One region of the Escherichia sp. HH091_1A genome, then DNA from elsewhere that is predicted to be linked to it. Evidence: predicted binding sites of a transcription regulator. Region 1 holds the regulator's gene; each other region holds the start of a gene.
What was found. The regulator Fur, encoded in region 1, represses iron uptake genes when iron is present. The targets are predictions, from matches to a motif close to ATAATAATGAGAACNACTATCAA.
Positions count from the first base shown of each region.

Region 2: a site for Fur is predicted at 2,941-2,963, ahead of sufA (Fe-S cluster assembly scaffold SufA). Genes of this name have one in related genera too.
Region 3: a site for Fur is predicted at 3,048-3,070, ahead of exbB (tol-pal system-associated acyl-CoA thioesterase). Genes of this name have one in related genera too.
Region 4: a site for Fur is predicted at 3,985-4,007, ahead of sodA (superoxide dismutase [Mn]). Genes of this name have one in related genera too.

Region 1 is NZ_AP025747.1:804,210-810,135, forward strand. Features, by position in the region: gene chiP (chitoporin ChiP) at 527-1,933, shown strand; gene QUF14_RS03695 (ChiQ/YbfN family lipoprotein) at 1,983-2,309, shown strand; gene fur (ferric iron uptake transcriptional regulator) at 2,393-2,839, opposite strand; gene uof (fur leader peptide) at 2,832-2,918, opposite strand; gene fldA (flavodoxin FldA) at 3,128-3,658, opposite strand; gene ybfE (LexA regulated protein) at 3,798-4,091, opposite strand; gene ybfF (esterase) at 4,231-4,995, opposite strand; gene seqA (replication initiation negative regulator SeqA) at 5,180-5,725, shown strand; gene pgm (phosphoglucomutase (alpha-D-glucose-1,6-bisphosphate-dependent)) at 5,751-5,926, shown strand, end outside.
Region 2 is NZ_AP025747.1:2,068,291-2,074,216, forward strand. Features, by position in the region: gene sufD (Fe-S cluster assembly protein SufD) at 1-307, opposite strand, end outside; gene sufC (Fe-S cluster assembly ATPase SufC) at 282-1,028, opposite strand; gene sufB (Fe-S cluster assembly protein SufB) at 1,038-2,525, opposite strand; gene sufA (Fe-S cluster assembly scaffold SufA) at 2,534-2,902, opposite strand; gene QUF14_RS10300 (YdiH family protein) at 3,451-3,639, opposite strand; gene menI (1,4-dihydroxy-2-naphthoyl-CoA hydrolase) at 3,739-4,149, opposite strand; gene ydiJ (D-2-hydroxyglutarate dehydrogenase YdiJ) at 4,146-5,926, opposite strand, start outside.
Region 3 is NZ_AP025747.1:3,790,922-3,796,847, forward strand. Features, by position in the region: gene QUF14_RS19045 (TIGR00645 family protein) at 1-473, opposite strand, end outside; gene yghA (NADP(+)-dependent aldehyde reductase) at 664-1,548, shown strand; gene exbD (TonB system transport protein ExbD) at 1,820-2,245, opposite strand; gene exbB (tol-pal system-associated acyl-CoA thioesterase) at 2,252-2,986, opposite strand; gene metC (cystathionine beta-lyase) at 3,238-4,425, shown strand; gene yghB (DedA family general envelope maintenance protein YghB) at 4,564-5,223, shown strand; gene yqhC (DNA-binding transcriptional regulator YqhC) at 5,263-5,926, opposite strand, start outside.
Region 4 is NZ_AP025747.1:4,784,097-4,790,022, reverse strand. Features, by position in the region: gene cpxA (envelope stress sensor histidine kinase CpxA) at 1-1,120, shown strand, start outside; gene yiiM (6-hydroxyaminopurine reductase) at 1,226-1,900, opposite strand; gene kdgT (2-keto-3-deoxygluconate transporter) at 2,049-3,032, opposite strand; gene sodA (superoxide dismutase [Mn]) at 3,292-3,912, opposite strand; gene rhaT (L-rhamnose/proton symporter RhaT) at 4,197-5,231, shown strand; gene rhaR (HTH-type transcriptional activator RhaR) at 5,228-5,926, opposite strand, start outside.

The DNA of each region.
Region 1 (5,926 bases):
CATAGAAACAGTTTCAAACGCTAAATTGCCTGATGCGCTACGCTTATCAGGCCTACATGATCTCTGCCATATATTGAATTTGCGTGCTTTTGTAGGCCGGATAAGGCGTTCACGCCGCATCCGGCAAGAAATAGCAAACAAACCCAAACGCCGCGCTCCGCGGCGTTTTTTTCTGCTTTTCTTCGCGAATTAATTCCGCTTCGCAATTTATCCATAAAACAAATTTAAAATCACAAACCATAATTAAATAAAATGTAACCGTTTTCATCTTGCTGGAAATTCACGCTTTTATTCTTCTGCAAGCCTTTCAACTGCAAACTTAAGCCTTGTAACAAAAATCATCAAAATATGTGCGGTTGCTCATGTTCTTACATTCTGGTTACAGAAAGAGATTGATAATTCGCGTCGCGAAAAATAGTCTGTTCCTGTAGTCAGCGAGACTTTTCTCAACGCTACTTTTTAATTTTTATTTTTTTTCGCTGTTCACCTTTGGTGCAGCAATTTATACGTCAAAGAGGATTAACCCATGCGTACGTTTAGTGGCAAACGTAGTACGCTGGCGCTGGCTATCGCCGGTGTTACAGCAATGTCGGGCTTTATGGCAATGCCGGAGGCTCGCGCCGAAGGATTCATCGACGATTCAACCTTAACCGGCGGTATCTATTACTGGCAGCGTGAACGCGACCGTAAAGACGTTACCGACGGCGACAAATACAAAACTAACCTTTCTCACTCCACCTGGAATGCCAACCTCGATTTTCAGTCTGGTTATGCTGCTGATATGTTCGGCCTTGATATTGCGGCGTTTACGGCGATTGAAATGGCGGAAAACGGCGACAGTTCTCACCCGAACGAAATCGCGTTTTCAAAAAGCAATAAAGCCTATGACGAAGACTGGTCCGGCGATAAAAGCGGTATAAGCCTGTATAAAGCAGCGGCCAAATTTAAATACGGTCCGGTGTGGGCGCGGGCAGGTTATATTCAGCCAACCGGTCAGACGCTGTTAGCGCCGCACTGGAGCTTTATGCCGGGTACTTATCAGGGGGCGGAAGCGGGGGCGAATTTTGATTACGGCGATGCTGGTGCGTTGAGTTTCTCCTACATGTGGACCAACGAATATAAAGCGCCGTGGCATCTGGAAATGGATGAGTTTTATCAGAACGATAAAACCACCAAAGTTGATTATCTACACTCCCTTGGGGCGAAGTACGACTTCAAAAATAACTTCGTACTGGAAGCGGCGTTTGGTCAGGCGGAAGGGTATATTGATCAATATTTTGCCAAAGCCAGCTACAAATTTGATATCGCCGGTAGCCCGTTAACCACCAGCTACCAGTTCTACGGTACGCGCGATAAAGTTGACGATCGTAGCGTCAACGACCTTTACGACGGCACTGCCTGGCTGCAAGCGTTGACCTTTGGTTACCGGGCGGCTGACGTAGTGGATTTGCGTCTGGAAGGCACCTGGGTTAAAGCCGACGGCCAGCAGGGATACTTCCTGCAACGTATGACTCCAACCTATGCTTCCTCGAACGGTCGCCTGGATATCTGGTGGGATAACCGTTCTGACTTCAACGCCAACGGCGAAAAAGCGGTCTTCTTCGGTGCGATGTATGACCTGAAAAACTGGAATCTTCCAGGCTTCGCCATCGGCGCTTCCTACGTTTACGCATGGGATGCTAAAACCGCTACCTGGCAGAGCAATCCGGATGCGTACTACGACAAGAACCGGACTATTGAAGAGTCTGCATACAGCCTGGATGCGGTCTACACCATTCAGGACGGTCGCGCCAAAGGCACGATGTTCAAACTGCACTTTACCGAATACGACAACCACTCCGACATCCCAAGCTGGGGCGGTGGTTACGGCAACATCTTCCAGGATGAGCGTGACGTGAAATTTATGGTAATCGCACCATTCACCATCTTCTGATGCCCGACGCGGCAGGTTTTGTGCCTGCCGCACGTTTGAGGAATTTGCAATGAAAAAACTGATTCTCATCGCCATGATGGCATCGGGGCTGGTGGCTTGTGCACAATCCACCGCGCCACAGGAAGACAGCCATCTGAAAGAAGCTTACAGCGCCTGTATCAACACCGCGCAAGGTTCGCCGGAAAAAATTGAAGCCTGTCAGAGCGTGTTAAACGTGCTGAAGAAAGAGAAACAACATCAGCAGTTTGCCGAGCAGGAAAGTGTACGCGTACTGGATTATCAGCAGTGTCTGCGTGCAACGCAAACCGGAAATGATCAGGCGGTGAAAGCCGATTGTGATAAAGTCTGGCAGGAAATTCGCAGTAATAACAAATAAGTGAGAGCTGTAACTCTCGCTTTTCTTATTTCCCTTGCATAAAAAAGCCAACCCGCAGGTTGGCTTTTCTCGTTCAGGCTGGCTTATTTGCCTTCGTGCGCGTGCTCATCTTCGCGGCAATCGCCTTCGGCACAGTGACCGTAAAGATAGAGACTGTGGTTAGTCAGGCGAATGCCATGTTTTGCGGCAATTTCATGCTGACGCGCTTCGATGGAATCATCACTAAATTCGATAACCTTGCCGCAGTCGAGGCAGATCAGGTGATCGTGGTGATGTTGCTGTGTCAGTTCAAATACGGATTTACCGCCTTCAAAATTGTGGCGGGTGACGATACCAGCGTCGTCGAACTGGTTCAGTACGCGATATACCGTAGCCAGACCAATTTCTTCACCCATATCGATCAGACGTTTGTATAAATCTTCCGCACTGACGTGATGGTTGTCCGGCTCCTGAAGAACTTCCAGGATTTTTAAACGAGGAAGCGTTACTTTCAGGCCAGCTTTCTTTAGGGCGGTATTGTTATCAGTCATGCGGAATCTGTCCTGTTACTAAGCGGTTCACTTCATTAGGAGAAGTGACAGAATTTGCTCTTGAGATAATGCGTATCATTATAGAATTGCCACGCCTAAATGAAAACCACAAGTCCCTGGCAAATATTGTTAATAAAAACGTGGCACAGCTTACATTTACAACGGCAAGGCCACTTGAACACCGGGACATTGTACAGGTACAACAGCAAAAGTTACAAATTTGTAGCAATTATTTTGATTGGCATTATCTATTAATACGGCGTAGACATGAGTCTACGCCGCATCACATCAGGCATTGAGAATTTCGTCGAGATGCAATTCTTCAGAAATCTGTTTAACCCATTTTTCTACACGTTCAGCGGTCAGTTCCGGCTGACGGTCTTCGTCGATAGCCAGACCGACAAAGTGGTCGTCATCTGCCAGACCTTTTGATGCTTCGAAATGGTAGCCCGCAGTTGGCCAGTGACCAACGATGGTTGCACCGCGCGGTTCAATGATGTCGCGGATGGTGCCCAATGCGTCACAGAAGTATTCAGCGTAATCTTCCTGGTCGCCACAACCAAACAGCGCAACCAGTTTGCCATTGAAATCAATCTCTTCGAGAGTCGGGAAGAAGTCATCCCAGTCACACTGCGCTTCGCCGTAATACCAGGTTGGGATGCCCAGCAGCAGAATGTCATATGCTTCCAGATCTTCTTTGCTGCTTTTTGCAATGTCATGGACATCGGCAACGTCTTTACCAAGCTGTTTTTGAATCATTTTTGCGATATTTTCGGTATTACCGGTGTCGCTGCCGAAAAAGATGCCAGTGATAGCCATGAGTGAAATAACCTCTTGAAACTTATTGAAATGGGGGTGGAAAATTGCCCACGGATAAAGGCAATCATAGCAGAACAGGCAGTCTTGCGGAATCAGCAAACGAGCAGGACTGCACACTGTGCTACATGAAAGTGGAAATTTAAACGATGCCCTGACTACGCAGCGCCGCCAGTTGCTGCATTAACATCTCTTCGATCAGTTCGCTACGGCTCATATTGCGCGATTCCGCCAGCTCGTTCAGCGCCTCGACAGCTTCCGCGTTTAGCTTCAGTTCGACACGCTTAAGGCCACGTACTTTGTCGCGTTTTAGCTGGTTGCGTTTATTAATACGCAGCTGTTCATCGCGCGAAAGCGGATTAGTTTTCGGTCGTCCCGGTCGACGCTCGTGCGCGAACAGATCTAATGTCGTACGGTCCGTTTGTTCTTTGGCCATGATCTTGGTGACTTCGGGGGAAACAATCAGCCAGGCGCCTGCCCGGATGGATAGCGCGCCATAATACATCAGCGCGATGAGTCACGCCAACGCCCACGCGCGGAAAGCGACGCGGACGCTGGGTTTTTAATCAGTTACGTTAATCATTGAGATAGCGACGGATAGCGCGTAATACCGCATCCGGTTTTTCAGCATGGACCCAGTGACCCGCGCCAGCAATCACATGCGCTCGTGCCTGTGGAAATTGTGTCAGTAAATCATCACGATACTGCTCGCTAACATACGGAGAATTGCCGCCTGGGATAAACAGGGCAGGGTGATCCCATGCCGGGATTTTCTCCCAACCCACAATATGCGGATACTGATCCCACAATACCGGCACGTTAAAGCGCCACTCCCCGTCAACAAAAGATTTCAACAGAAACTGAATCACCCCTTCTTCATTAAGATGCTGGCGCATTACTGCCGCTGCTTGCTGGCGAGTTTGCGCGTCGGATTCACTGACTGCGTTGATAGCCGCGAAAATTTCATCATGACGGCGTACGTGATAGTCGACCGGCGCGATATCAATCGCCACCAGTTTATCGATGCGATCGGGGGCCAGTGCAGTCAGTGCCATCACCGCTTTACCGCCCATTGAGTGTCCAATAAATGTTGCCTTATCGATCTGCTGTGCATCCAGAGTGTCAACAAGATCCTGGGCCATCGCCGGGTAACTCATCACCGGATCTCTCGGGGAAAGACCGTGGTTACGCATATCAACCTGGATGATATTGTGATCGTTTACCAGATCGCGAGCCAGTACGCCAAGGTTGTCGAGGCTGCCAAACAGACCATGGACAAGAACGATGGGAGAATTATTGTGCTGGTTTTGTGCAGTTTGCGCGCGGATATTCAATTTCATGGCAAAGTTCTTTTTTTCGCGTTGTCGGGTTAGGGTATTATGTTGACCATTGTGCCACAGGGCTGCAACAAATAAGGTTTAATCCGAGTTTTTCTGCAAGCCAGGCTTGACGCTATCCGCTGCCGGGATTTATTCATATACTCCTGGCGACTTGTATTCAGCTAAGACACTGCACTGGATTAAGATGAAAACGATTGAAGTTGATGATGAACTCTACAGCTATATTGCCAGCCACACTAAGCATATCGGCGAGAGCGCATCCGACATTTTACGGCGTATGTTGAAATTTTCCGCCGCATCACAGCCTGCTGCTCCGGTGACGAAAGAGGTTCGCGTTGCGTCACCTGCTATCGTCGAAGCGAAGCCGGTCAAAACGATTAAAGACAAGGTTCGCGCAATGCGTGAACTTTTGCTTTCAGACGAATACGCAGAGCAAAAGCGAGCGGTCAATCGCTTCATGCTGCTGTTGTCTACACTATATTCTCTTGACGCCCAGGCGTTTGCCGAGGCCACGGAATCGTTGCACGGTCGTACACGCGTTTACTTTGCGGCAGATGAACAAACGCTGCTGAAAAATGGTAATCAGACCAAGCCGAAACATGTGCCAGGCACGCCGTATTGGGTGATCACCAACACCAACACCGGCCGTAAATGCAGCATGATCGAACACATCATGCAGTCGATGCAATTCCCGGCGGAATTGATTGAGAAGGTTTGCGGAACTATCTAAAACGTTGCAGACAAAGGACAAAGCAATGGCAATCCACAATCGTGCAGGCCAACCTGCACAACAGAGTGATTTGATTAACGTCGCCCAACTGACGGCGCAATATTATGTACTGAAACCAGAAGCAGGGAATGCGGAGCACGCGGTGAAATTCGGTACTTCCGGTCACCGTGGCAGTGCAGCGCGCCACAGCTTTAACGAGCC
Region 2 (5,926 bases), 1.3 Mb from region 1:
CTTCAGTTGTATCGCTAAGTTCTGGCACGTAGCGTCCATCAACATAAACCAGCCGCACGGCGTCTAACGTTAACGCTAAGGCATCACGCTGCTGTGGGGATATCTCCCCCGCAATACTGACAAACTGGCTATTGGTCAGCCCTTCCAGCGGCGTATATTTCCAGTTTTCATGTTTACGTGTCGGCAGTCCGGTACGCAGCAATTGTTGTAAATGCTGCTGTGCTTGCGGTGAGCGTTTCGCTCCGTCAGCTTCAAACAAGTGATGCCACTGTTGCAGCGCGTTACTGCTGTTCGGTAAGCCAGCCATAGCCCTGCTCCTCCAGTTGTTTGACCAACGTGAAATCGCCGGATTTCACAATTCGTCCCTGATACAGCACATGGACGTAATCAGGCTTGATGTAGTCGAGAATGCGTTGGTAGTGCGTAACAATGATGAATGAACGCTTGCCGTCACGCAGCGAGTTCACGCCATCGGCAACCACTTTTAATGCGTCAATATCCAGCCCGGAGTCCGACTCATCAAGAATGCATAACTCCGGTTCCAACACCGCCATTTGCAAAATATCGTTGCGCTTTTTCTCGCCGCCGGAAAAACCAACGTTTACCGAACGCGTTAATAAATCTTCCGGCATTTTCAGAAGAGCGATTTTCTCTTCCATCAAATCCTGAAAATCAAAGCGGTCGAGCGTTTCCTGGCCGCGATAGCTGCGCACCGCATTAAGTGCCGTTTGCAGGAAAAACTGGTTACTGACGCCGGGAATTTCCACCGGATACTGGAAGGCCATAAAGATGCCTTCACCTGCACGATCTTCCGGCGACAGCGCAAGCAAATCTTTGCCTTTGAACTCAACCGTGCCGCCCGTCACCTCATAATCTTCTCGCCCAGCAAGCGTTGCCGATAAGGTACTTTTGCCAGAACCGTTTGGCCCCATAATGGCGTGAACTTCGCCGGGACGAACGTCGAGGCTTAACCCACGCAGGATAGCTTTATCTTCCACGCTGACGTGTAAATCTTTAATACTTAACATGTTTATTCCTTATCCGACGCTGTGTTCAAGACTGATGGCGAGGAGTTTTTGTGCTTCAACGGCAAATTCCAGCGGCAGTTCTGAGAACACGTCTTTGCAGAAACCGTTAACAATCATCGAGATGGCGTCTTCTTCGCTGATCCCGCGTTGCAGGCAGTAAAACAGTTGATCTTCACCAATACGTGATGTCGTTGCCTCGTGCTCCAGTTGCGCGCTGTTATTGCGACATTCGACATACGGGAAAGTATGCGCCCCACAATTAGCGTCTATCAGCATTGAGTCGCACTGGGTGAAGTTACGTGCATTGGTTGCCGTCGGCATGATTTTCACTAAGCCGCGATAACTGTTCTGGCTGTGTCCGGCAGAGATCCCTTTCGAGATAATGGTCGATTTGGTGTTTTTACCGATGTGGATCATCTTGGTGCCGGTATCCGCTTGCTGATGACCGCTGGTCAGTGCCACCGAGTAAAACTCACCAATGGAGTTATCGCCGCGCAAAATGCAGCTGGGATATTTCCACGTAATCGCTGACCCGGTTTCTGATTGCGTCCATGACATTTTGCTGTTTTCGCCTTCGCACAAAGCACGCTTGGTGACGAAATTGAGAATACCGCCGGTGTTGTTATCGCCAGGGAACCAGTTTTGTACCGTGGAATATTTCACCTCGGCGTTTTTATGGATGATGACTTCCACCACCGCCGCGTGTAACTGATAGCTGTCGCGCACCGGAGCGGAACATCCTTCAATGTAGCTGACGTAGCTGTCTTCGTCGGCCACCAGAATGGTGCGCTCAAACTGTCCGGTTTTTTCCGCGTTAATGCGAAAATAGGTGGAAAGTTCCATCGGGCAACGCACGCCTTTAGGCACATAAATAAACGTACCGTCAGAGGCCACCGCCGCATTAAGCGCGGCAAAGAAGTTGTCATTCCCCGGCACCACGGTGCCGAGATATTTACGCACCAGTTCCGGGTGATCGTGGATCGCCTCGCCAAAGGAACAAAAAATAATTCCCTGCTCCGCCAGTTTTTCGCGATAAGTGGTGGCAACCGAAACAGAGTCGAAAATGGCATCCACTGCCACTTCTTTGCCTTCCCGTACGGGAACGCCCAACTGCTCAAACGCCGCCTCCACCTCTTTACTTAAAAAGGCGTTCGTGCCAGTTTGCTGCACCGCGCCGGGCTCCGACGCGCAAGTGTCGTCACAATTACCGCACGATGGTGCTGAGTAGTAGCTGTATTCCTGATAATTCAGCTTGTCGTAGTGCGCTTTCAGCCAGTGCGGCTCTTCCATCTCCAGCCATGCGCGATAAGCTTTGAGACGAAACTCCAGCATCCACTCCGGCTCATTACGCTTCGCCGATATTGCGCGCACCACCTCTTCGTTTATCCCCTTTGCCAGCTCATCAGTGGCTAACTGGGTGAAGAATCCTTCTTTATAATTCAGCGGGCCGCCGGTCCAGGTTTTGACATCGTCAGTTGCTTCAGTATTACGAGACATAGTACCGCCTATACCCCAAAGCTTTCGCCACAGCCACATTCATTCTGGGCTTTCGGGTTGTGAAATTTGAATATCTGATTAAGTCCTTCACGAACGAAATCGACTTCCGTGCCATCAATAAACGGCATCGCTTGCAGCGGGACAAACAGCTTCGCGCCGTCATGTTCAAACAGCAGATCGTCTTTGTCTGGCTCGCTAACACTGTCGAGCACATAGCCAAAGCCCGCGCAGCCCGTTTGCTTCACGCCTAAGCGCACGCCGACCATACCTGGTTGCTTTGCCACCAGCTCACGGATGTGGGCCGCGGCAGCAGGTGTCAGCGTTAAGCCCTGCCAGGCGAAATCCTGTGGATTAAAGGTTCCTGAATGCATGTCCATCGATTTACCTCACTTCATCGCTTTCAGCGTATAACAGCATGTTAGTGATAATGATTATCAGTTCAACCCAGCAAACGCAGGGGCTTTACCGTAAAACATGCTTTTTTCCTGCTTTTAATAAGCATAGACCCTGATGTGTGGGTTAACAGGCACGCTAAGAATTAGGTATCTCATTGTTAGATAATGATTATTATCTAAGGAGCATTAAGGCTGTGATGAAAAAGAAAAAGTTGTATTGAAAATGACTATTTAAGAGATAGGTAAAAAAGTGCAGCGTTCAGAAATAAGAAAACCCTTAAGTCTGTGCATCACAGGCTTAAGGGTTTCTACCCCATCCGGCGCTTATCTCCGGCACTCACAGTGGCTTAGCTCTTGAAGGGGCGATAAGAATAGTCTCATAAAGCTAAGCCGCTGTTTTAGCACAAACTGCGATTTGTATTATTTTTGAACGTTATCAGGCGGGTAGATAAGCAGTATTAAGAAGGCCCTCGAACCTGGACGAAGATTAATCCAGGCCGATTTGGCGAACTCGCGGCATTACGTCAGGATCAATGCACGCCCAAACGCCAGGCAAAGTAGATTTCTTCTTTTAATTCAGCAGAAGAGAGAGTAAGCAGGTCAGCAAATTCAAGTTCTAGTTGTTTCAGACGTTTGAGATATTGGGCAGGTGAAAGATTGCTCTGGTCACGGCGTAAAAATTCAATGGCCAGCTGGGTGGGATCAAGTTGAGTAGACATAGCATCCTCGCTTTTAGACAAGACCTGCACAGTATACCACCGTTTACTGTGCAGATAATGACCAAAAGCAATATGCGTCACACTTTTCTGGTGACAACGTCACAAAATAGCGGTCGTCAATCGTGACGAACAGCACAAACGCCCTTTCTCATCGAAGATTTCAATCTGCCAGACCTGGTGACGCGAACCGAGATGCAACGGTTTGCATACGCCGCGCACCCGCCCTTCTCGTGCCGAGCGGACGTGGTTAGCATTGATTTCCAGACCAACCACCTTTTGCTCACCTTCGGTACATAAATAACCGGCAACGGAACCGATACTTTCGGCCAGTACCACGGATGCCCCTCCATGCAGCAACCCGAAAGGCTGCTTTGTCCGCGAGTCTACTGGCATTGTCGCTTCAAGGGTGTCATCACCAATATGTTCAAAGCGAATATCCAGCAACCCCACCATATTTCCTTCACCCATTGCATTCAGTGCTTCCAGGGTGATTTTTCGTTTCCATATCATTTAATAATCTCCAGTAAAGCCTGCACAGGATGGCGTACCCCCGTGCCTTCAACCCGTTTTACCTGGCTGCGACAGGAATATCCGGTCGCCAGACAGCGGTTACGCGGCAGTCGCTGCATAGCCTGATGCCAGGATAACTCATAGATCCCGAGCGAATTTTTATGGTTTTTCGCTTCATGTCCGTAAGTCCCTGCCATGCCGCAGCAACCCACGCTGACATTTTCCAGTTTCGCGCCAAAACGGGCAAATATCGCCGCCCATTGTGCTGGCGCGCCCGGCAAGGCGGTAACCTCGGTACAGTGACCAAAGAAATACCATGATTCACCGCTGACTGTAGCCACTGGATGTGACTCAAGTGCGCTTGCCAGCCATTCATTCGCCAGTAAGACCTTAAACTCGCCACGCTCCTCGCCCAGAGCCAGTTTATATTCATCGCGATAACAAAGTACCAGCGCTGGATCGACGCCCACCATTGGCATTCCCAATTTCGCCATTCGGTTGAGATAATCCGCCGTTTTTTTCGCCGTCTTCGCAAAACGATTAAGAAAGCCTTTGATATGCTGGGCTTTGCCATTCGGCGAAAATGGCAGTAACACGGGCTGGAAACCTAATTTTTCGACCAGACGGACAAAATCCGCCACCACTTGCGCATCGTAATAGCTGGTAAAGGGGTCCTGCACCACCAACACCGTGCGCGCTTTCTGCTCTGCATTGAGAACTTCAAGCTGTTCCAGCGTCATGTTTGCCGAGCGATGCCCCACCATTTGTTGTTGCAGCGAGGGAACCGACAGCAGCGGCAAATCAACCATGCCGATATGTTTTTCCGAGAGTTTGCGCACCAGCGGCTGGTTAATGAAGAAGTTAAAGGTTTTCGGCGCGCGTGCCATCAGCGGTGCGTAGCTCTCGACCGTGGCGACGAGGTGGTCGCGCAGCGGGCGTAAATAACGGGTGTGATAGAGCTGCAGAAAACGAGAGCGAAACTCCGGCACATCAATTTTGATGGGGCACTGAGTCGAACACGCTTTACAGGCCAGGCAACCCGACATCGCCTCTTTGACTTCGTGCGAGAAATCATATTCGCCTTTATTCGCATGCCAGCTATTGCGCGTGCGGGCAATTAATGTCCGCAGACTGACGCCGGATTCAGGCAGTTCCTGTTCCAGTTTGAGTGGGTCAACGCCGCGATCTGCCAACAAACGCAGCCATTCACGCACCAGCGTTGCGCGCCCTTTCGGTGAATGAATCCGGTTCTGGGTTATCTTCATCGACGGGCACATCGGACTGCGGGCATCAAAGTTGAAGCATAAACCGTTGCCATTACACTCCATTGCCCCGCGCCACTGCTGGCGTACCGCGATGGGGATCTGTCGATCATATGTGCCACGCTTCACCGCGTCCACTTTCATCATCGGCGCATCGAGACCTTCTGGCGGGCAAATCTTCCCTGGGTTGAGTCGGTTATGCGGGTCAAATGCCGCTTTCACTTTGCGCAGTTCTGCAAAAAGTTCCTCACCGAAAAACGCCGGGCTGTATTCAGCGCGAAAACCTTTGCCGTGCTCGCCCCACAACAAACCACCGTATTTCGCAGTCAGCGCCACCACGTCATCAGAGATTTGCTTCATCAAAATCTCTTGTTGTGGATCGCACATATCCAGTGCCGGACGGACGTGCAAGACACCTGCGTCGACGTGACCGAACATACCGTAGCTTAAGCCGTGGCTGTCGAGCAGCGCGCGAAATTCAGCAATATAATCGGCCAGATGTTCCGGCGGTACGC
Region 3 (5,926 bases), 2.5 Mb from region 1:
CGGTCAAGATAGCCCATCACAAATGCAGAGAGCACAAACGTCAGATGGATAATGACGTACCACATCAGTTTGTTATCAGGGACATTTTTCGCATCCATAAAGACGCGCAGTAAGTGAATGGAAGAAATTGCCACAATCGACGCTGCTACTTTGTTTTTCAGCGACGTTGCGTCCATTTTCCCCAGCCAGTTCAGCTTCTCTTTGTTCTCGGAGATATCCAACTGCGAGACGAAATTCTCATAACCGGAAAACATCACCATCACCAGCAAACCGCCAACCAGCGTCATATCCACCAGCGACAGCAACACGAGGATCAAATCTGATTCCGCCATCGAGAAGATATTCGGCAGTACGTGAATAATCTCCTGGAAGAACTTCAGCGCCAGGGCAATCAACGCCAGCGAAAGGCCAAAGTACACGGGGGCAAGCAGCCAGCGAGAAGCATACATTGCATTTTCAAGAAAACGTTCCATACATTCCTGTCGTGTAGTTAAAACGGGCAACAGTATATCGCAATTGAGTAAACAGCACGCAACAGCAAATAAACATATCCGTTAAACCTTTGTCGCATAATTCTGAGGTTTAGGGATTTTCCTGGTTCCCTTATCAACGCATCGAGAGCGTCTACTCTTAAAGGACGTTGAACCTGAAGGGAGAAAAGCGATGTCTCATTTAAAAGACCCGACCACGCAGTATTACACTGGTGAATATCCCAAACAGAAACAACCGACGCCAGGCATCCAGGCGAAGATGACACCAGTGCCGGATTGCGGCGAGAAAACCTATGTTGGTAGCGGTCGCCTGAAAGATCGTAAAGCACTGGTGACAGGGGGCGATTCCGGAATCGGTCGCGCTGCCGCCATTGCTTACGCGCGTGAAGGCGCTGACGTGGCGATCAGTTATCTTCCTGTGGAAGAAGAAGACGCTCAGGATGTGAAAAAGATCATTGAAGAATGCGGACGCAAAGCCGTCCTGCTGCCAGGCGATTTAAGCGATGAGAAATTCGCACGTTCGCTGGTTCACGAAGCGCACAAGGCGTTAGGCGGGCTGGATATTATGGCGCTGGTCGCCGGGAAACAGGTTGCCATTCCTGATATTGCAGACCTCACCAGCGAACAGTTTCAAAAGACCTTTGCCATTAACGTTTTCGCGCTGTTCTGGCTAACCCAGGAAGCGATCCCCCTGCTACCGAAAAGTGCCAGTATCATCACCACTTCGTCAATCCAGGCGTACCAGCCAAGCCCACATTTGCTGGACTATGCGGCTACGAAGGCGGCGATTCTGAACTACAGCCGTGGCCTGGCAAAACAGGTCGCAGAAAAAGGCATTCGAGTGAACATTGTCGCACCAGGCCCTATCTGGACAGCACTGCAAATTTCCGGTGGACAAACGCAGGATAAGATCCCGCAGTTTGGTCAGCAAACACCAATGAAACGTGCAGGGCAACCGGCGGAGCTGGCCCCAGTGTATGTTTATCTGGCGAGTCAGGAGTCGAGCTATGTCACCGCAGAAGTACACGGCGTGTGCGGCGGCGAACATTTAGGCTAAAAAAATGCCCGGTTGCGAAAAGCAACCGGGCATCATTATGCATTTAACTCTTGCCGGATGCGGTCTAAACGCCTTCTCCGGCCTACATGTCATGCAAATTCAATATGTTGCGATAGACTTTGTAGGCCTGATAAGCGTAGCGCATCAGGCATTGAGCACCGAATGCCGGATGCGGCGTGAACGCCTTATTCGGCCTACAAATTCATGCAAATTCAATATGTTGCAATATATTTTGTAGGCCTGATAAGCGTAGCGCATCAGGCAATTGTCTTTACTTCGCTTTGGCAGTTTCTTCGCCAACCAGACCTATCTTTAGATAACCCGCCTGGTGCAGCATATCCATTACCTTCATCAACGTCTCGTAATCGACAGTTTTATCCGCACGGAAGAAGATAGTGGTATCTTTCTTACCTTCGGTTAACGCATTCAGCGCTGTAACCATTGTTTCATCGGTGACCGGATCGTTACCGATAAACATCGAGTTGTCCGCCGTCACCGACAGATAAACCGGTTTTTCCGGACGAGGCTGCGGCGTGCTGGTAGAAGCAGGCAAGTTCACCTTCACATCTACCGTCGCTAACGGCGCTGCCACCATAAAGATAATCAGCAGAACCAACATCACGTCGATAAACGGCGTCACGTTGATATCATGCATTTCGCCGTTATCGTCGAGGTTTTCGTTAAGATGCATTGCCATCGAACATTATCCTGCGCGTAATTTTTGGGCGACACGAACCGGATGCGCAGCGGCGCTGGCTTCCAGATCCAGGTCACGACTTTGCAGCAATAATACCTGCGCTGCGACATCACCCAGCATCGCTTTAAAGCCGCCAATCTGACGTGCAAATACGTTATAGATAACGACCGCCGGAATCGCTGCCACGAGGCCGATTGCCGTTGCTAACAGAGCTTCTGCGATACCCGGCGCAACGACAGCCAGATTAGTGGTCTGCGTTTGCGCAATACCGATAAAGCTGTTCATGATGCCCCAGACCGTACCAAAGAGGCCCACAAACGGCGAAATCGCGCCGATGGTTGCAAGGTAGCCGTTACCGCGGCCCATTTGACGCCCCACGGCGGCGACCCGACGCTCCAGACGGAAGCTGGTACGTTCTTTAATACCTTCGTTATCGTCGCTGCCTTCTGACAGTTCCAGCTCATCCTGCGCTTCATTGAGCAAATGCAGGCTTAAGCTTTTGCTACCAAAATCAGCGGCGATATCGTTGGCCTGGTTCAAGGAACGCGCTTGGGCCAGCAGTTGCTGTTCGCGTTTCAGGCGACGCTTCTGATTGAAGAACTCAACGCTCTTACTGAAGAAGATTGCCCAGGTGACTACGGAGGCCAAAATAAGCCCAATCATCACGCACTTAACGACAATATCGGCGTGCTGATACATACCCCAGACGGAAAGATCCGTCTGCATTAAATTATTACCCACTGTGTATCTCCAGGACGCAAATCACAAAATCTGCGCATAATAATATCAAAACGACGTCGAATTGATAGTCGTTCTCATTACTATTTGCATACTGCCGTACCTTTGTTTTCTTTTCCTTGCGTTTACGCAGTAAAAAAGTCACCAGCACGCCATTTGCGAAAATTTTCTGCTTTATGCTAATTCTTCAGGATGCGCCCGCGAATATTCATGCTAGTTTAGACATCCAGACGTATAAAAACAGGAATCCCGAGATGGCGGACAAAAAGCTTGATACTCAACTGGTCAACGCAGGACGCAGCAAAAAATACACTCTCGGCGCGGTAAATAGCGTGATTCAGCGCGCTTCTTCGCTGGTCTTTGACAGTGTGGAAGCCAAAAAACACGCGACGCGCAATCGCGCCAATGGCGAGTTGTTTTATGGACGGCGCGGAACGTTAACCCATTTCTCCTTACAAGAAGCGATGTGCGAACTGGAAGGTGGCGCAGGCTGCGTGCTGTTCCCCTGCGGAGCAGCAGCGGTTGCTAATTCCATTCTTGCTTTTGTCGAACAGGGCGATCATGTGTTGATGACCAACACCGCCTATGAACCGAGTCAGGATTTCTGTAGCAAAATCCTCAGCAAACTGGGCGTAACGACATCGTGGTTTGATCCGCTGATTGGCGCGAATATTGTTAAACATCTGCAGCCAAACACTAAAATTGTATTTCTGGAATCGCCGGGCTCCATCACCATGGAAGTCCACGACGTTCCGGCGATTGTTGCCGCCGTGCGCAGTGTAGTGCCAGATGCCATCATTATGATCGATAACACCTGGGCGGCCGGCGTGCTGTTTAAGGCGCTGGATTTTGGCATTGATGTTTCCATTCAGGCCGCTACCAAATATCTGGTTGGGCATTCAGATGCGATGATTGGTACTGCCGTATGCAATGCCCGTTGCTGGGAGCAGCTACGGGAGAATGCCTATCTGATGGGGCAGATGGTCGATGCCGATACCGCCTATATAACCAGTCGTGGCCTGCGCACTTTGGGTGTTCGCCTGCGTCAACATCACGAAAGTAGCCTGAAAGTAGCTGAATGGCTGGCGGAACATCCGCAAGTAGCGCGAGTTAACCACCCTGCTCTGCCTGGCAGTAAAGGTCACGAATTCTGGCAACGAGACTTTACAGGTAGCAGCGGGCTATTTTCCTTTGTGCTTAAGAAAAAACTCAATGATGAAGAGCTGGCGAACTATCTGGATAACTTCAGTTTATTCAGCATGGCCTACTCGTGGGGCGGGTATGAATCGTTGATCCTGGCAAATCAACCAGAACATATCGCCGCCATTCGCCCGCAAGGCGAGATCGATTTTAGCGGGACCTTGATTCGCCTGCATATTGGTCTGGAAGATGTCGATGATTTGATTGCCGATCTGGACGCCGGTTTTGCGCGAATTGTGTAATGTTGCCAGTTTGGACAAATTTGCAGACATTTAATTGTGAAAAGTCTTAAATTGTTGCGTCCGGGATCAAGGCGTCCCGGGTGATTCAGGAGTACAATAGGCAGATAAAGGCTTAAACGCTGTTCCACAGGAAAGTCCATGGCTGTTATTCAAGATATCATCGCTGCGCTCTGGCAACACGACTTTGCCGCGCTGGCGGATCCTCATATTGTTAGCGTTGTTTACTTTGTCATGTTTGCCACGCTGTTTTTAGAAAACGGCCTGCTGCCCGCCTCATTTTTGCCAGGCGACAGCTTGTTGATACTGGCAGGCGCATTGATTGCTCAGGGGGTTATGGATTTTCTGCCAACGATTGCGATTCTGACCGCCGCAGCAAGTTTGGGCTGCTGGTTAAGTTATATTCAGGGGCGCTGGTTAGGGAATACTAAAACGGTGAAAGGCTGGCTGGCACAGCTTCCTGCCAAATATCACCAGCGTGCTACCTGTATGTTTGACCGTCACGGTCTGCTGGCGCTGCTGGCTGGACGTTTTCTCGCATTTGTCCGTACGCTGTTGCCAACCATGGCGGGTATTTCCGGTCTGCCAAACCGCCGCTTCCAGTTTTTCAACTGGCTAAGCGGATTGCTGTGGGTCAGCGTAGTAACTAGTTTCGGCTATGCCTTAAGCATGATTCCGTTCGTTAAACGGCATGAAGATCAGGTAATGACATTCCTGATGATCCTGCCGATTGCCTTGTTAACTGCAGGCTTGTTAGGCACGCTGTTTGTGGTGATTAAAAAGAAATACTGTAACGCCTGACAATTTCCCCCGTTCCCGGTTGCGGTACCGGGAACGCATTTAACTCCCCTGCATCGCCCGCATTCTTGCCGCATCCTCCCCCGGTGTCACACCAAAGTAACGTTTAAACTCACGGCTAAATTGCGACGCGCTTTCGTAGCCGACGCGCATCGCTGCTGCACTGGCCTTCATGCCGTCGTGGATAATCATCATCCGCGCCTTATGCAGACGGTAATTCTTCAAATACTGCAACGGCGAGGTGCTAGTGACAGACTTAAAATTATGGTGGAACGCCGATACGCTCATGTTGGCTTCTGCCGCCAGTTGCTCGACGCTCAGGTTTTCGGTGTATTTATTCTCAATTCGTTTCAGCACTCGACTAATCAGGCTGAAGTGAGTCTGGCGACTCACCAGCGCCAGTAACGCGCCGCCGCAAGGTCCGGTCAGCACGTAGTAAAGAATTTCGCGAATGATCTGTTTGCCGAGAATACGCGCATCCAGCGGTCGCTCCATCACGTCGAGTAACCGCTCCGCCGCGCATAAAATCTCTTCTGATAACGTGGCAGAGTTAATCCCGCTGGCTGCCATCGACGGCCGAAAATGCTCATCTTCGCCAATGTCCATCAACAGCTCTTGTAACTGCAAAACATCGACATTGAGACGCAACCCTGCCAGCGGTACCTCTGACGTGGCATAAGTTTCGCACTCAAACGGCAACGGCACC
Region 4 (5,926 bases), 1.5 Mb from region 1:
GTTATTGGTGACCACCGAGGGCCGCGTGATCGGCGCTGAACGCAGCGAAATGCAGATCATTCGCAACTTTATTGGCCAGGCCGATAACGCCGATCACCCGCAAAAGAAAAAGTATGGCCGCGTGGAACTGGTCGGTCCGTTCTCCGTGCGTGATGGCGAAGATAATTACCAACTGTATCTGATTCGTCCGGCCAGCAGTTCTCAATCCGATTTCATTAACTTACTGTTTGACCGCCCGCTATTACTGCTGATTGTGACTATGTTGGTCAGTACACCGTTGCTGTTGTGGTTGGCCTGGAGTCTGGCAAAACCGGCGCGTAAGCTGAAAAACGCGGCCGATGAAGTTGCCCAGGGGAACTTACGCCAGCATCCGGAACTGGAAGCGGGGCCACAGGAATTTCTTGCCGCTGGTGCCAGTTTTAACCAGATGGTGACCGCGCTGGAGCGCATGATGACCTCCCAGCAGCGCCTCCTTTCTGATATCTCTCACGAACTGCGCACGCCACTGACGCGCCTGCAACTGGGTACGGCGTTATTGCGCCGTCGTAGTGGTGAAAGCAAGGAACTGGAGCGTATTGAAACCGAAGCCCAGCGTCTGGACAGCATGATCAACGACCTGTTGGTGATGTCACGTAATCAGCAGAAAAACGCGCTGGTGAGCGAGACATTGAAAGCTAACCAGTTGTGGGGTGAAGTGCTGGATAACGCGGCATTCGAAGCGGAACAAATGGGCAAGTCGTTTACGGTTAACTTCCCGCCTGGGCCGTGGCCTCTGTATGGCAACCCGAACGCTCTGGAAAGTGCGCTGGAAAACATTGTTCGTAATGCTCTGCGTTATTCCCATACGAAGATTGAGGTGGGCTTTGCGGTAGATAAAGATGGTATCACCATTACGGTGGACGACGATGGTCCTGGCGTTAGCCCGGAAGATCGCGAGCAGATTTTCCGTCCGTTCTATCGCACCGATGAAGCGCGCGATCGTGAATCTGGCGGTACGGGCTTAGGGCTGGCGATTGTCGAAACAGCTATCCAGCAGCACCGTGGTTGGGTGAAGGCAGAAGACAGCCCGCTGGGCGGTTTGCGGCTGGTGATTTGGCTGCCGCTGTATAAGCGGAGTTAAACTCCGCATTTGTAGGCCGGATAAGGCGTTTACGCCGCATCCGGCGTTTGAGCAGAATGCCTGATGCGACGCTGATAGCGTCTTATCAGGCCTACTCTCCGGGGGTTATTTTCCCCACAACCGCCGTGAAAAATCTTCGATTTTGCCGCTCAGTCGGCGTTTCTGCATCGTCCGCGTCCAGCTTTTCGATAACCCTGCGGCGGAGAGTAAACGGTGATACTGATCGTCATCAAACGGCATATGCCATGCGATAGCAGCAGCCTCCTGCACGGTCACATCACTGACACGAGAAACCAACTCCAGCGGCGCATCAGCAGATACCAACCCTGGCGCAATCACGCTATACAACCACCCCACTTTACCCGTGTTTTGCATCAACTGCGCTATATCGCTGATATCAAAATGGTAATTGAGTTTATAGCAAGGGGAGCGTGGCTGGCTGACCTGAATTAATGCCTCTCCCCAGCGGAAAATATCGCCAATATAAACATTGCTTTCCGTCAGACCGTCGGTTGAGAGATTTTCGCCAAACGCAGGCGCAACAAACAACTCCGCCTGTTCCGGAAATTCCCGCGCCCAGTAGAGATAGTGCTCACGAGGATAATGACACAGCGCTCTGTCTGGCCCGCCGTGAACCTTCTTCTCCGCCTGCTCGTCACCTTCCAGCCCCAGCTCCGTCAGCATCAACTCACCATCAACCTGGATTTTGGCAATTGCGCTGAGTTTGCCTTCGGGATAAGCCTGAATCTTGCCTGTGTATACATCAACCGGATATCGCATCTGTTCCCTCTCCACGAGAAATTTCCCCATTAGACCATATTTATTTTATGTCAGGCGTGCTGTTTTCGCGGTATGTATCCAGGCAGGAGCTCAATAGCAAACCGGACGAACGTTAGTTCATCCGGCTGTGGGGATTAAGGAAGCAGGTTTATTTTACCGTGCCTAAAATTTCGATTTTCGCCACTCTGGCTTTGACTTTACGTGACCAGATAGAGGTAAGAATTGGCACCAGAATCGAAGTCACAATGACCGCCGTCGCGACCAGCGAAGTTGCTGCCGGAGCCATCGGTTTAAACGCAGGCACCATTTCAGCAATCAGCACAGGTGTCGCTACCGCGGCCCCTGCGGAACTGGAAGCGGCAATTCCGGCAGTGCCATCGCCACCGCCAATCAATTTATCGGCGATAATCAACGGAATACCGGTCACGATAATTACTGCCACACCCAACAGGATCCCCAGCAAACCTGTCTGGGCAATTACAGTCAAATCAATGGTATTGCCCAGCGCGAAGGCAAAGAATGGAATCAGCGTCTGCACCGCTTTGCTGAAAAATTCTCGTAATTCAGGATCAAGGTTCCCAAGGGCAAAGCCCACCAGGAACGGTAATACTGCGCCGACGAAAACATGCGGTTCAAACGAGGCAATCCCGGCAGTGCCCAGAATAATCATCGTCATGAGCGGCCCGGACTCCAATGACATTAACACAAATGCCCCAGCTTCTTCTTTCGTACCGTACTGCTGCATGATGGAAGCGTAAAGTCCGCCGTTGGTCATATCCATCGCCGCCACCAGCGCCAGCGTTGAAAGTCCGGCAAAGAATCCAACTTCAACACCATGTTCCGGAATAATGCGCGAGGCAATTGCCGCAACCACCCACGCGACGGCAATTTTTGTTACCACCAGCGTACCGGATTTACGCAATACCGTTCCCGTCGCGCTTAATTTTATTGACGCCCCCATGCAAAAAAACCACACCGCCAGAATGGGCACCGTACCGGTAATCATCCCGTTGGTGAATGATCCAAAATATTTCCCCGCCCCCGGCGAGAAGGTGTGGCACAGTGCGCCAAGGAATAGCGGGACGAGCATCATCCCCCCCGGGATTTTTTCAATCGAGCGTTTTATCTGCATTTCCATCACCTGTCGGCATATTTTTAAGGGCTGATGCGTAATTCCTCAACGGAGCATCAGTGTTGATGAAAACGAAGATAGACATTCATTTAATCAATAAAAGTGATCAAAACCACATCAATTGAAACACTGTTTTATTTTTATCGGATCATTGTTTTTATTTTGAAATTGATCACAAAAAAACCACCGCCGTTGGCGATGGTTCATTTTTTAAGCTGATATGCGGCGTAAACGCCTCATTGCAGCAGGCGGCAAATGATTATTTTTTCGCCGCGAAACGTGCCGCTGCTTCGTCCCAGTTCACCACATTCCAGAACTCTTTGATGTAGTCCGGGCGGCGGTTCTGGAATTTCAGGTAGTAAGCGTGTTCCCACACATCCAGGCCCAGGATCGGGAAGCCGGAAGCGCCAGAAATAGTTTCGCCCATCAGCGGGGAGTCCTGGTTAGCAGTAGAAACCACCGCCAGTTTATCGCCTTTCAGCACCAGCCATGCCCAGCCGGAACCAAAGCGGGAAGCTGCCGCTTTCTCAAATTCTGCTTTGAAGTTATCAACGGAGCCGAAGTCACGTTCGATAGCCGCTTTCAGGTCACCCTGTAAGGTGGTGCCTTTTTTCAGACCTTTCCAGAACAGGCTGTGGTTAGCGTGACCGCCAGCGTTGTTGCGCAGTACGGTTTTCTTGTCTGCTGGCAGCTGGTCCAGTTTGGTGATCAGCTCTTCAACCGGCAGGTTGGCAAATTCTGGCAGGCTTTCCAGCGCCGCGTTGGCGTTGTTGACGTAGGTCTGATGGTGTTTGGTGTGGTGGATTTCCATGGTCTGCTTATCGAAGTGCGGTTCCAGGGCATCGTAAGCATACGGCAGGGATGGCAGGGTATAGCTCATATTCATCTCCAGTATTGTCGGGCGGCCGATTGTTAATGCCGCGTAAGCAGTTGGTTCATTATAGTTAATTAAATGATATTGAAAATGATTATCAATGCCGTACTTTTCGTAAGGGTATGGTTTTGCAGGAAAATGCCCGAGATGTGAAGCAAATCACCCACTTAATGCCGTGATTGCCAGTAAATCGACAACGGCGGCAACAGGCGAAAGGTTAATCGACAGCACGATTTTTACACTCATCTCGTCGGAGATGTGACGCGACGAAAAATGATGAGGATAAGAAGATGAGTAACGCGATTACGATGGGGATATTTTGGCATTTGATCGGCGCGGCCAGTGCAGCCTGTTTTTACGCGCCGTTCAAAAAAGTAAAGAAATGGTCATGGGAAACCATGTGGTCAGTCGGTGGGATTGTTTCGTGGATTATTCTGCCGTGGGCCATCAGCGCCCTGTTACTACCGAATTTCTGGGCGTATTACAGCTCGTTTAGTCTCTCTACACTGCTGCCTGTTTTTCTGTTCGGTGCTATGTGGGGGATCGGTAATATCAACTACGGCCTGACCATGCGTTATCTCGGCATGTCGATGGGAATTGGCATCGCCATTGGCATTACGTTGATTGTCGGTACGCTGATGACGCCAATTATCAACGGCAATTTCGATGTTCTGATTAATACCGAAGGCGGACGCATGACGTTGCTCGGCGTTCTGGTGGCGCTGATTGGCGTAGGGATTGTAACTCGCGCCGGGCAGTTGAAAGAGCGCAAGATGGGCATAAAAGCCGAAGAGTTCAACCTGAAAAAAGGGCTGGTGCTGGCGGTGATGTGCGGCATTTTCTCTGCCGGGATGTCCTTTGCGATGAACGCCGCAAAACCGATGCATGAAGCAGCTGCCGCACTGGGCGTCGATCCACTGTATGTCGCTCTGCCAAGCTATGTTGTCATCATGGGAGGCGGCGCGATCATCAACCTCGGTTTCTGCTTCATTCGTCTGGCAAAAGTGAAGGATTTGTCGCTAAAAGCCGACTTTTCGCTGGCAAAACCGCTGATCATTCACAACGTGTTACTCTCGGCACTGGGCGGTTTGATGTGGTATCTGCAATTCTTTTTCTATGCCTGGGGCCACGCCCGCATTCCGGCGCAGTATGACTACATCAGCTGGATGCTGCATATGAGCTTCTATGTATTGTGCGGCGGTATCGTCGGGCTGGTGCTGAAAGAGTGGAACAATGCAGGTCGCCGTCCGGTAACGGTGTTGAGCCTCGGTTGTGTGGTGATTATTGTCGCCGCCAACATCGTCGGCATGGGCATGGCGAATTAATCTTTCTGCGAATTGAGATGACGCCACTGGCTGGGCGTCATCCCGGTTTCCCGGGTAAACACCACCGAAAAATAGTTACTATCTTCAAAGCCACATTCGGTTGAAATATCACTGATTAACAGACGGCTATGCTGGAGAAGATATTGCGCATGACACACTCTGACCTGCCGCAGATATTGATTGATGGTCATTCCAGTCTGCTGGCGAAATTGCTGACGCAAAACGCGCTCACTGCACGATGCCTCATCACAAAATTCATCCAGCGCAAAGGGACTTTTCAGGCTGGCCGCCAGCCGGGTAATCAGCTTATCCAGCAACGTTTCGCTGGATGTTGGCGGCAACGAATCACTGGTGTAACGATGGCGATTCAGCAACATCACCAACTGCCCGAACAGCAACTCTGCCATTTCGTTAGCAAACGGCACATGCTGACTACTTTCATGCTCAAGCTGACCGATAATCTGCCGCGCCTGTGCCATCCCCATGCTACCTAAGCGCCAGTGTGGTTGCCCTGCGCTGGCGCTAAATCCCGGAATCGCCCCCTGCCAGTCAAGATTCAGCTTCAGCCGCTCCGGGCAATAAATAATATTCTGCAAAACCAGATCGTTAACGGAAGCGTAGGAGTGTTTATCGTCAGCATGAATGTAAAAGAGATCGCCACGGGTAATGCGATAAGGGCGATCGTTGAGTACATG